DNA from 2 places in the Arthrobacter sp. UYCo732 genome. Region 2 is predicted to be linked to the other one. Evidence: riboswitches for the same ligand, from Rfam matches in the RefSeq annotation. Region 2 holds a riboswitch; the other holds the start of a gene.
What was found. A riboswitch is a leader RNA that binds a small molecule or an ion and turns the genes downstream of it on or off. The one in region 2 is predicted to bind S-adenosylmethionine.

Region 1: it holds a riboswitch for S-adenosylmethionine, as region 2 does, so the genes downstream of both, metX (homoserine O-acetyltransferase MetX) here and ABIB45_RS00810 (aminotransferase class V-fold PLP-dependent enzyme) in region 2, are expected to answer to the same signal.

The regions. Positions count from the first base shown of each region.
Region 1 covers NZ_JBEPPJ010000003.1:253,440-258,973, forward strand. Annotated here, with positions in the region: gene ABIB45_RS07325 (histidine phosphatase family protein) at 1-576, opposite strand, end outside; gene ABIB45_RS07330 (CPBP family intramembrane glutamic endopeptidase) at 620-1,405, shown strand; gene ABIB45_RS07335 (VOC family protein) at 1,537-2,175, opposite strand; gene ABIB45_RS07340 (bifunctional o-acetylhomoserine/o-acetylserine sulfhydrylase) at 2,380-3,705, shown strand; SAM riboswitch class IV at 3,781-3,895, shown strand; gene metX (homoserine O-acetyltransferase MetX) at 3,909-5,024, shown strand; gene ABIB45_RS07350 (hypothetical protein) at 5,097-5,534, opposite strand, start outside.
Region 2 covers NZ_JBEPPJ010000001.1:179,155-184,688, forward strand. Annotated here, with positions in the region: gene ABIB45_RS00800 (metal-dependent transcriptional regulator) at 1-685, opposite strand, end outside; gene ABIB45_RS00805 (class I SAM-dependent methyltransferase) at 717-1,475, opposite strand; gene ABIB45_RS00810 (aminotransferase class V-fold PLP-dependent enzyme) at 1,578-2,999, opposite strand; SAM riboswitch class IV at 3,035-3,148, opposite strand; gene hisN (histidinol-phosphatase) at 3,308-4,120, opposite strand; gene rsgA (ribosome small subunit-dependent GTPase A) at 4,176-5,291, opposite strand; gene aroA (3-phosphoshikimate 1-carboxyvinyltransferase) at 5,275-5,534, opposite strand, start outside.

The sequences.
Region 1 (5,534 bases), on a different contig from region 2:
CAGGGTCCGGACCTCGGAGTTGTTCGGGTTGTTAAGCGATTCGAAGTACTCCACCGACCAGTGGAACCAGCGCATGCAGAATAGCCGCATGGTCAGTCCGTGGGTTACCAACAGTGTGTTCGGTGCGTAATCCGGTTTGGACCAATGGCGGTAGAGCGTCTCCATGAAGGATGAGATCCGGTCGTAGACGTCTGAGCCGGATTCGCCCTCCCGGAACCGGTAGAAGAAATGCCCGTAGGCGTTGCGGAGCTCCTTTTGGTCCTCGATCTCGCCGCTGATCTGGAAATTGGCCCAGTCCTGTTCGCGGAGGCGCGGTTCCTCGATCACCCGCTCGGTCAGGTTACCCAGGTTGAGTGCCTCGAGGGTCTGGTATGCCCGCAGGTAAGGCGAAACATACACGCAGACCTGCCTGCCTTCCAGCTCACGGCGGATCCGTTCGCCGGCCGCTGTGGCCTGCTCCAGGCCGAGGGGAGTCAGTGGAATCCGATAGTCCGGGACCCTGTTGTAGATGGACGTATCGACGTTGGCCGTGGACTGGCCGTGCCTGACCATGATGATTTTTCCTGGCGCGCTCATAAGCCCCAAGCATAAGTGGGTGTTAACCCGGCAAGATGGAACCATGTTGGTTCCCTCGCGCCGTCGGCTGCGTATCGAAGTCTGGATTGTGCTTGGACTGTCCCTGGGGCAGTCCGCCGTGTACTCAGTGGTTCAACTGCTGGACAAGATGTCGCGGGCCCCGCTTGCGGAGGGAACCTCCACGCTGAACCAGTCGCGGAGTTCCCGCGAATACTTCGACCTCACGTACCAGTTGCTGGATATTATCTTTGCCCTGGTACCCGTGCTCCTGGTTATCTACTTCCTCACGGACCAACGGCAGTCGGGCGCGGGCGCGGGCGTGAGCACGCACGGCAGTTCGGCCTTCCAGAAGCTCGGATTCAATTTCGCCAGGCCGGGCCGTGACCTGTTGCAGGGCCTTGGCCTCGCAGCACTGATCGGGATTCCATCGCTGGGCCTCTATGCCGCGGGCCGGGCGCTGGGAATCACTACCGCCATCATTCCCAGCGCACTCGACGCCCACTGGTGGACCATTCCCGTGCTGATCCTCTCCGCCCTGCGGCATGCCGTGGTGGAGGAAGTCATAGTGGTGGGCTACCTCCTGGACCGCTTCGGCAAGTTCGGCTGGAGCATACCGCTGGCAATTTTTACCAGTTCCCTGCTCCGCGGCACCTATCACCTGTACCAGGGATTCGGGCCGTTCTTCGGCAACGTCGTTATGGGGGTGGTGTTCGCTTGGCTTTATACCAGGACGAAGCGGGTGATGCCGCTGGTCATCGCCCATGCGGTGCTGGACATTGTGGCTTTTGTGGGCTTTAGCTTGTTCGGCCGGGCTGTTGGCTTGGGGTGACGCGGCTGGGTTCCGTTAAAGCGATTCGGCCGCCGTCGGCAGGTGACGTCGTTGTCACGCGCTGATGGCGGCCGAAGATGTGATCCGGGCAGCGCTGCCCGGGGGATCGGATATTGGTCGGAAACGGACCGTCAGATGGTGACGGCTCCGGTGGCAGTTTCGAACGTCACGGACAGGATGCCTGGGGTTCCCTTCGGTGCAACCCACTCGACTGCCACGTCCTCCAACGGCTTCTCTACCGGTTCACCCAGCCAAGCCGTCACTCGCTCGGCGGACCCGGCGATAGTCAGGCAGCTCATCTTGACGTTGCTCTCATAGGCGTTGGACGGGTGGAGGGAGGGGTCGCCCTCCCACTTGAGCATGTAGGGAACCTGCGGGTCCGCGATCAGGCCCAGGATGCCGATCTGCTTCCAGGCCAGCTCACGACCGTCCGGGAACTTGCGGTTGCCGTTGACGGCGGCCCGGCCCAGGCGGTCTTCGAACGGGGCGAGGTCGTCCACTTCGACGCACCATCCCATCCAGCCGCCGCCGGCTTCGGACCGTGCCCGGACAGCCTGCCCGAAGGGAGCCTTGTCCGAAGCCGGGTGGTTCAGAACCTCTACAACTTCCAGGTATTTGTGGTCGGCGAGGGGAATGATCATGTTTCGGGTTCCGAAACGGGGGTGCACTCCACCCTTCACGGCTTCAACGCCGAGGGCGGACGAAATACGTTCGGTGGTGGCAACGAGGCCATCTTGTTCACAGGCGTAAGAGACGTGATCCATGCGCATGCCATCATCTTGGCACTTTGTGATGCGCCTCTCAGCTAAGGGTTGCCTTACCAGGTTTTGTGTTTCGGCAGCCCATCGACACCCGCGCACAACAACCCTGAAAACCGCCCCTGACCACCTTCGTCACAATCCTGTTACCGGCCCGGAAGCCTTCCTACACTGAACGCACATGCGCAGTGCCATATCTCGTCAAAGGAGCCCTGAATGTCGAACGGATGGTCTTTCGAAACCCGCCAGATCCATGCTGGCCAGGAGCCGGACAGCGCCACAGGCGCCCGTGCCCTCCCGATTTACCAGACGACGTCGTTCGTCTTCCCCAGCGCGGAAAGCGCCGCCAACCGGTTTGCCCTCGCGGAGCTCGCGCCGATCTACACACGCATCGGCAACCCCACGCAGGATGCCGTGGAGCAGCGTATTGCCAGCCTGGAGGGCGGGCTGGCGGCCCTTCTGCTGAGTTCCGGACAGGCGGCGGAAACCTTTGCCATCCTGAACATTGCCGAGGCCGGGGACCATGTGGTGGCCAGCCCCAGCCTCTACGGCGGTACTTACAATCTCCTGGCGCACACCCTGAAGAAGTTCGGCATCTCCGTGACGTTTGTGGCGGACCCGGACAACCTGGAGCAGTGGCGGGACGCCGTGCAGCCCAACACCAAGCTCTTCTTTGCCGAGGTGGTCTCCAATCCGCGACAGGACGTGCTGGACATCGAGGGCGTGTCGCAGGCCGCCCACGATGCCGGCGTGCCGCTGATCGTGGACAACACCCTGTCCACGCCTTACCTGATCCGCCCGCTCGAATGGGGCGCAGACATTGTGCTCCATTCGGCGACCAAGTACCTGGGCGGGCACGGCTCTGCCATCGCCGGCGTGATCGTGGACTCCGGCAATTTCGACTTCGGCAAGGACCCGGAACGGTTCCCCGGCTTCAACACTCCGGATCCGACGTACAACGGGCTCGTGTACGCCCGGGATCTCGGGGCCGGAGGGGCGCTCGGCGCCAACCTGTCCTACATCCTGAAGGCGCGGGTCCAGCTGCTTCGTGACCTCGGCTCGGCGGTGTCCCCGTTCAACGCCTTCCTGATTGCCCAGGGGCTGGAGACGCTGAGCCTGCGGGTGGAACGGCACGTGGCCAACGCAGTCGACGTTGCGCGCTGGCTGGAGGCAAGGGACGACGTCGAATCGGTCGCCTATGCGGGTCTGCCGTCCAGCCCCTGGTACGAACGGGGCCGCAAGTACGGTCCCAAGGGCACCGGTGCCGTGGTTGGATTCACCCTGGCCGGCGGGGCGGAAGCAGGCAAGCGCTTCGTGGACGCCCTGGATCTCCACTCGCACGTGGCCAACATCGGGGACGTCCGCTCGCTGGTCATCCACCCGGCGTCCACCACGCACAGCCAGCTCCCACCCGAGCAGCAGGCCATCGCCGGTGTGACACCGGGGCTGGTGCGTCTATCGGTGGGCATCGAACACATTGATGACATCATCGCCGACCTCGAAGCAGGGTTCCGGGCGGCCAAGGGCGCGGCCGTCAGCTGAGCCAGGAAGCCCCGCGAAGTCACAACCAGTCACACTCTTAGCCAGAGGCCGGGGCTGTTTCGTACACTCGAAGCAGGTCATGAGTGTCAGCGACAGCCCCGGCTTGCTGGCCGGCAACCCTCTTCCGTGGCGGGGTGCCCCGGGTGAGGACCTGGCCAGCCGGTCAAATGACGGCGGGCAAGCGCGTAGAAGAGGTCCTTTCCATGACGATCACCATCTCCCGAACTGCGGCTCCCGGAAACGGCGTGGTCCGCTACGCCAGCATTGGCGGCCTGCAGCTCGAAGCCGGCGGCAACCTGCCGGACGTCACTCTGGCATACGAAACGTGGGGAACGCTGAACGCGGACGGCTCCAATGCCGTCCTGATTGAGCATGCTCTGACCGGCAGCACGCACGTGACGCGCGGCGACAGCGACGAGCCCGGCTGGTGGGAGCAGCTGGCCGGACCCGGTGCGCCGGTGGACACTGACCGTTTCTTTGTGGTCTCCATCAACATTGTGGGCGGCTGCTACGGCTCCACCGGCCCGTCGTCGGAAGCCCCTGATGGAAAGCCATGGGGATCCCGTTTTCCGTTGGTGACGCTGCGTGACACCACGGAGGCTGAGGCGCGGCTGGCTGACCAGTTGGGCATTCACAGCTGGTTTGCCGTGCTGGGCGGCTCGTTGGGCGGCGCGCGTGCGCTGGAGTGGGCGGTCAGCTTCCCGGAACGGGTGCAGCGCTGCGCTGTGATCTCGGTCGGGGCGGCGAGTACGGCCGAACAGATCGCGTTCGCCCAGGCGCAGACCCTCGCCATCCGGCAGGACATCAACTTTAACGACGGCGACTACTACGGCGGACCGTTGCCCCAGGACGGCCTGGCGCTGGCCCGCCGCATCGCCCACATCACTTACCGTTCGGCAGAGGAACTCGACGGCCGTTTCGGACGCTCAGCGCAGCTTCCCGAATCACCGCTTCGGGCCGCAGCGTTGGGGGAGCGCGGGCGCTATCAGGTGGAAAGCTACCTGGACCACCAAGGGAAAAAGCTGGTGAGCCGCTTTGACGCCAACAGTTACATCGCGCTCACCGATGCATTGATGAGCCACGATGTCAGCCGCGGCCGGGGCTCCCTGGACGAGGCTCTTGGCCGCGCCACCGCCAGGTTCTTCGTGGCGGCCGTGGACAGCGACCGGTTGTACTTTCCGTCGCAGTCCCGCGAACTGGCCGACGCGCTCCCCGGCGAGGTGGACGTCCATGTCATCGAGGCTCCGATCGGCCACGACGGCTTCCTGACCGAGATCGGCCAGCTCGGCAACCAGCTGCGGAGCGTGTTCCTGGTCTAGGACGGGTTCCAGGTTTAGGGCCCGTTCTGGTTCAGGGCGGAGGTTCCCTGCCGCCGAGGTTCTGGGCGGGGATCAGCCGTTCATGATGTCGGAGCGGCGCTTCATGTATTCCTCCATGGCCAGTTCACCATTGCTGTACTGCTGGTCCAGCTCGGCTAGCTTCCGGGCGCGGTAGCCCTGCGGGGCCGACGGCGGCGGGGGAGTCGCCGGGGCAGAGGGGGCCTTGGGTGTTTCTGCACTGCGCTGCTGCCCGTTCTGGGGCTCCCCATACTGTTGCGGCTGACCGTACGGCGGGAACTGCTGGCCGGGGAACTGCTGGTCGGCGGGCGGAACAGGCTGTATCGGCGGGAGTGGCTGGCTCGGCGGCAGGGGCTGCGGGCTCATGATCTCGCGGTAGCCGCCGCTCATGTAATCCTGCTGCGTGTAGCCATCGCGGGGCTGCCGGTTTTGCTGTCCGGGAAACTGACCGGGGTAGCCGCCGGAGAACCCCTGCCCCTGATTCCGTTTGTT
Region 2 (5,534 bases):
GGGGGCGGTCGGTGTGGACCCACAGCGCAGCCGTGACTGCGTCGGCCAGGTCGAACTCCCGCGTCGTGCCGGCATTGCTGATCCGCACCACCAGAGCCCCGCCGAAGGGCTTGCGGCCCATGACCTCCACATTGGCGTCGAGGTCGATTTCCTCTGCCGAAAGGTATCGGAGCAGGTCCGGGTTCTCGTCGCTGATCCGGGTGATCCGGCCCGTGTGGCCGGGGTCGAGTTGGCCAAGCAGGTGCGCCTCCGGCATCAGGACTTCCCCATCCGCCGTCGGGATTGGATCCCCGTGGGGGTCGCGTTCGGGGTTGCCCAGTTTTGCTGCCATACGCTCGATAAACGTGTCCGACACCGCATGCTCAAGAAGCTCGGCTTCGTCGTGGACTTCATCCCAGCTGTAGCCGAGTTCCTGGACGAGGTAGGTCTCGATGAGGCGGTGGCGGCGGACCATGGACAGCGCCAGCCGGATACCTGCCGCGGTGAGGGTGATGGCGCTGTACGGTTTGTGGTCCACCAGGCCCTGGTCCTTGAGCTTGCGGACCATCTCCGAGACCGAGGAGTTGGCCACGCCCAGGCGCTGGGCCAGTTGCGAGGAGGTGATGGGCTTGTCCTGCCACTCCGTGAAGCCGTAGATGACCTTGACGTAGTCCTCGATGGAGGAAGAGGGGGCGCTGGACTTCACGGGTCCAAGCCTACCCGGTGGTCCGTGGCCGTCACGCCTTGACGGCCCGCCACGTCAGGGTCAGGTACGGCAGGGCGATGTCGTCGTCGGCGTTGTGCCCCAAATGTTCGTGCAGGTACCAGTCGAGGTTCGCCAGGACCTTGCTCCGGGTGGCTTCGTTGGCACGCAGGTAGTAGCTGCGCGACTTCGTCAGCTCCATAATGTCCGCCGTGCTGAGGCTGTCATCCCAGCGGGTCACGTGGCTCTCGAGGCCCTCGAACTCCGGCCCAACCGCCGGCCGGAAGCCAGGTTTGTAGACGTCTCCGGCGTGCATAATGCGAGACAACCTGTGCACCCAGGGAAGTGACGTGTCCAGCTGGTTCCAAATCAGTCCCAGCGTTCCGCCGGGCCGGAGGATCCGCGCCAGTTCGGTGCTGGCCGGCACCGGATCGCACCAGTGCCACGCCTGGGCAACGCTGACGACGTCGAACGTAGAGTCAGGCAGGCCGGTGGCCTCGGCGGTCCCCTGGGTTGCCGCTACCGCCGGATAGTGGGCCCGCAGCTGTTCCAGCATGTCTGCGGACGGGTCCACGGCGGTGACAGCCAGGCCCCGCTCCAACAGGAGCGCGGCAAATTTGCCGGTACCGGCGCCCACATCGACAGCCTCACGGGCGCCGGCCGGGACCAGCCAGTCGGCGGAATCATCAGGGTAGCCGGGGCGCACCTTTTGATAGTGTTCGCCGCCGTCCTGGAAGCTCTGCCCGAGCTCCAGACGGCGTCCGTGCTCGAGCTTGGGGCCACCCCGTGCCACGTGCGGCCTCCTTCAACTGTGCCCATGCGTATCCTTCGAATTTACCGCATGGCCGCGCATCGTCAGTCAGCCGGTCAGTCCCGGCCTTAGTCGTCAGCGCCCTCAGTCATCGAGGCAGGGAGCGGCTCCGGCCGTGCCGGGGGTGTTCGGTGCCCAGTGCGGGTACGTGCGCGTGTCGTTGGCCGGAACCCAGCGGCCGGAATCCACCACATAGTCCCAGCCCAGGCCCGTGCTGCGGAGCTGTTCGAGGCCGGCCAGGAGCCGCTGGGCGTCCTCCAACCGGGAGCCGACGCCGAAGCTGGCCCGCAGGGATCCCGACGGGAGGCCGAGGCGCTTCAGCAGCGGGTGCGCGCAGAAGCGGCCGTCCCGCAGGCCAACGCCGTGCTCGGCCGAGAGATACGCGGCCACCAATCCGGCGTCGTAACCGGCCACTGAGAAATTCACGACGCCGATGGTGCCGGTGCCAGGGTCTGTGTCCGAGAAGATCTGGTGGACGGTGACGCCGTCGATCTTCCCGAGCCCGTCCACCAGGAATGACCGGATGGCTGCCTCATGGGCGTGCCAGCGGTCCTGGTCCAGCGACGCGATGACCTGCGTGGCGCGGGCCAGCGTGGCGGCCCCCAACACGTTGGGGGAGCCGCCCTCGTGGCGGGCGGGTCCGGTAGCCCAGCTGACGCCGTCGAGCTTTGCCTCCCGGACGGCGCCGCCGCCTGCCAGATGCGGCGTACCGGAGTCGAGCCAGTCGGTGCGTCCCACCAGGACCCCGGCACCAAACGGGGCGTAGAGCTTGTGGCCGGAGAAGGCGAGGTAGTCGACGTCGTCCGCGCTGATGTTGATGCGACGGTGCGGCGCCAGCTGCGCGGCGTCCACCACGATCCGCGCCCCGTATTCGTGGGCGAGGGCGGCCAGTGCCCTAATCGGGAGGATCTCGCCGGTGACGTTGGAGGCGCCGGTGACCGCGAGCAGGCTGACGTTGCCCTGCTCAAGTTCGGCACGGAGGACCTCGATGGTCCCGGCAACCGTGTCGGCGGCGACCACACTGCGGTGCGGGACGCCCTGCCACGGAAGCAGGTTGGCGTGGTGCTCGATGTCCAGGTAGAGAACGTCACCGGTGGGCCGCCCGTCCGTTTGCGGGAGGCAACCCGCGAGGAGGTTCAGCGAGTCAGTGGTGTTCCGCGTGAAGACGACGGAGTCGTCGTGGCGGCCGCCTACGAAGTCCCGGACGATGTTCCGGGCGTTCTCGTAAACGGACGTGCTGATCTGCGACGCATAGCCGGCACCGCGGTGGACGCTGGCATAGAACGGCAGGATCTCGTTGAGGTAGGCGGACACAATGGAGAGTGCGGGGGCGGACGCGCCGTAGTCCAGGTTTGCGTACCTGACGTGACCGCCCTGGATCAGCGGAGCCTGGATTTCCGCACCGGTGACGGCGGACAGCGGGCGTCCCGCAAGGGCGCCTGGTTCGCTGGAAAGACCGGTGGCGACGGTGTTCTGGATGGCGGGGGAGACGGTGGCAGTAGTCACGGGGACCTCACTCAAAAAGGATTCCCGGTCCCGGGAATCCGCGCTTGCCGGGTCCGTTCCGGACCGGCCTGGTCGTCACCCGGGGCACCCCACCGCGAATGGAGGGTTGCCGGCCAGCAAACCGGGGTTTAGCGCTGGCACTCGTGACCTGTTAAGGAGCCTATTTCATCGCTGCGGCCGGAGAAAAGCCCGGCTGAATGTTAAGTCGTTTATTACGTTCATTTACCCAGAAGGCGATTCTTGCGAACATAAGGCGGCGGACGCCCCCTTCAGGAGGCGCCCGCCGTCGATAATTCGGTAAAGTGCGCCTACAGCAGATCGTCCAGGCCGGGATTGAGGCGTTTGAGGACCTCGGAGTGCAGGATCGAGTTGGTGGCCAGCGCATTGCCGCCGAATGGCCCGTCCTGGCCCTCCAATGAGGTGAACCGGCCGCCGGCCTCCACCACGATGGGGACCAGGGCCGCCATGTCGTACAGGTTCAGCTCCGGCTCGCAGGCGATGTCAACGGAGCCTTCGGCCACCATGCAGTAGGACCAGAAATCGCCGTACGCGCGCGTCCGCCAGACGTCCTCGGTCAAGCCCAGGAAGTCATCCAGGTTGCCGCGTTCCTTCCAGCCGCCCAGGCTTGAATAAGACAGCGAGGCATCCGCGAGGTTGGACACATTCGAGACACGGAGCCGGGTTGCTGCGGCAAGGGACCTGCCCATGTAAGCGCCGGCGCCCTTTGCTGCCCACCAGCGTTTGCCCAGCGCGGGTGCGCTGACCACGCCCACCACAGGTTCGCCCTCGTCCACGAGCGCGATTAGCGTGGCCCAGACGGGGACGCCGCGGACAAAATTCTTGGTGCCGTCGATCGGATCAATGATCCAGCGGCGGGAGCCGTGGCCGGAGCTGCCGAATTCCTCACCGAGTACGGCGTCCCGGGGGCGCGAGCGGGACAGCTGGCCGCGGATGGCCTCTTCAGCCGACTTGTCCGCATCAGTGACCGGCGTCAGGTCAGGCTTGGTCTCGATGTGCAGGTCCAGCGCCTTGAAGCGGCTCATGGTCTGGTCATCCACGGAATCTGCCAGCACGTGGGCCAGGCGCAGGTCATCGTTGTAGCTCGAAGCGGGTTGGATCATGGTTCCAAACTACCGTCTAACGGGCTCAGGGTCGGGGACGTCGGGCGCCGGTCCTCTAGCCCACGCTGCCCAGTTCCTTGGATTCCTGGCCTTCCAGCCGCGGGTCGCTGCCCAGCAGGCGCCGCAGCGAAGCAAGCCGGGCCGGGCCGGTGGGACCGGCCTGCCCTTCGGCCACCCACGAGTCCAGCCCGCACTTGACCGCGGCCGCGTTGTGTTTGCAGCCACGCTCGCACGCATCCGTGCCAGGCTCCAGGTCCGGGAACGACCGCAGGATCCGGTCCGGGTCCACGTGCGCCAGGCCGAACGAGCGGATGCCGGGGGTGTCGATGATCCAGCTGCCGGCCGGGGCGCCTGCCAGCTTCAAGGCAAGGGCCGACGACGACGTGTGGCGGCCGCGGCCCGTCACCGCGTTCACGCCGCCCGTGGCCCGTTCGGCGCCGGTGAGAGCGTTCACCATAGTGGACTTGCCCACGCCCGAATGGCCCAGCATCACGGTGACTTTGCCGTCGAGGTAGGCACGTAGCATTGAAACGGCGTCGCCGTCCAGGCGGGCCGAGAGGCCGTCATCGGAACGCGCGTCGATGCCGGAGGCGGCGGAGTCGGCCGTCCGGCTGATGATCACCGGAAAGTCCAGGTGCTCATAGTTGGACAGCAGTTCTGCGGGATCCTTGACATCCGCCTTGGTGACGAGCAGCAGCGGCTCAATGCCGGCGTCGTATGCGGCCACCAGAGCGCGGTCGATGAAGCCGGTGCGCGGCTCCGGGTTCGCGGCGGCCACCACCACCACCAGCTGGTCGGCGTTGGCCACCACGGCACGCTCGATCGGATCCGTGTCATCGGCGCTGCGGCGCAACAAAGTGCGTCGGTCCTGGATCCGGACCAGGCGGGCCAGGGTGTCGGGCTCGCCGGAAACGTCCCCCACCAGCGAGACGAAGTCACCGGCCACCACAGGGGAGCGGCGCAGTTCACGGGCCCGTGCGGCGATGATGATCCGCTCGTCGCCCGAGTCCTCACCCACGACGGCGGTGTACCGGCCGCGGTCCACGGTGATGATGCGGCCCGTGACGGCGTCGTCGTGGCTGGGGCGGTCCTTGGTGCGCGGCCGTGAGCCTTTTTTGCTGGGGCGGATCCGGACGTCGGACTCGTCCCAGGAGTCAGTGCTGCGGGCCACCGCTGGAACCTTCCGTGCCGTCGCCGGCTGCTGTGCCCTGCGCGAGCATGTCCGCCCACATCTGTGGGAACTCCGGCATGGTCTTGGCGGTGGTGGCGATGTCCTGCACCTCGATTCCCGGCACGGCCAGGCCGAGGATTGCCCCGGCCGTGGCCATTCGGTGGTCCGCGTAGGTGTGGACGACGCCGGCGTGCAGCTTGGCCGGGCGGATCACCAGCCCATCGCTGGTTTCCTCGGCATCGC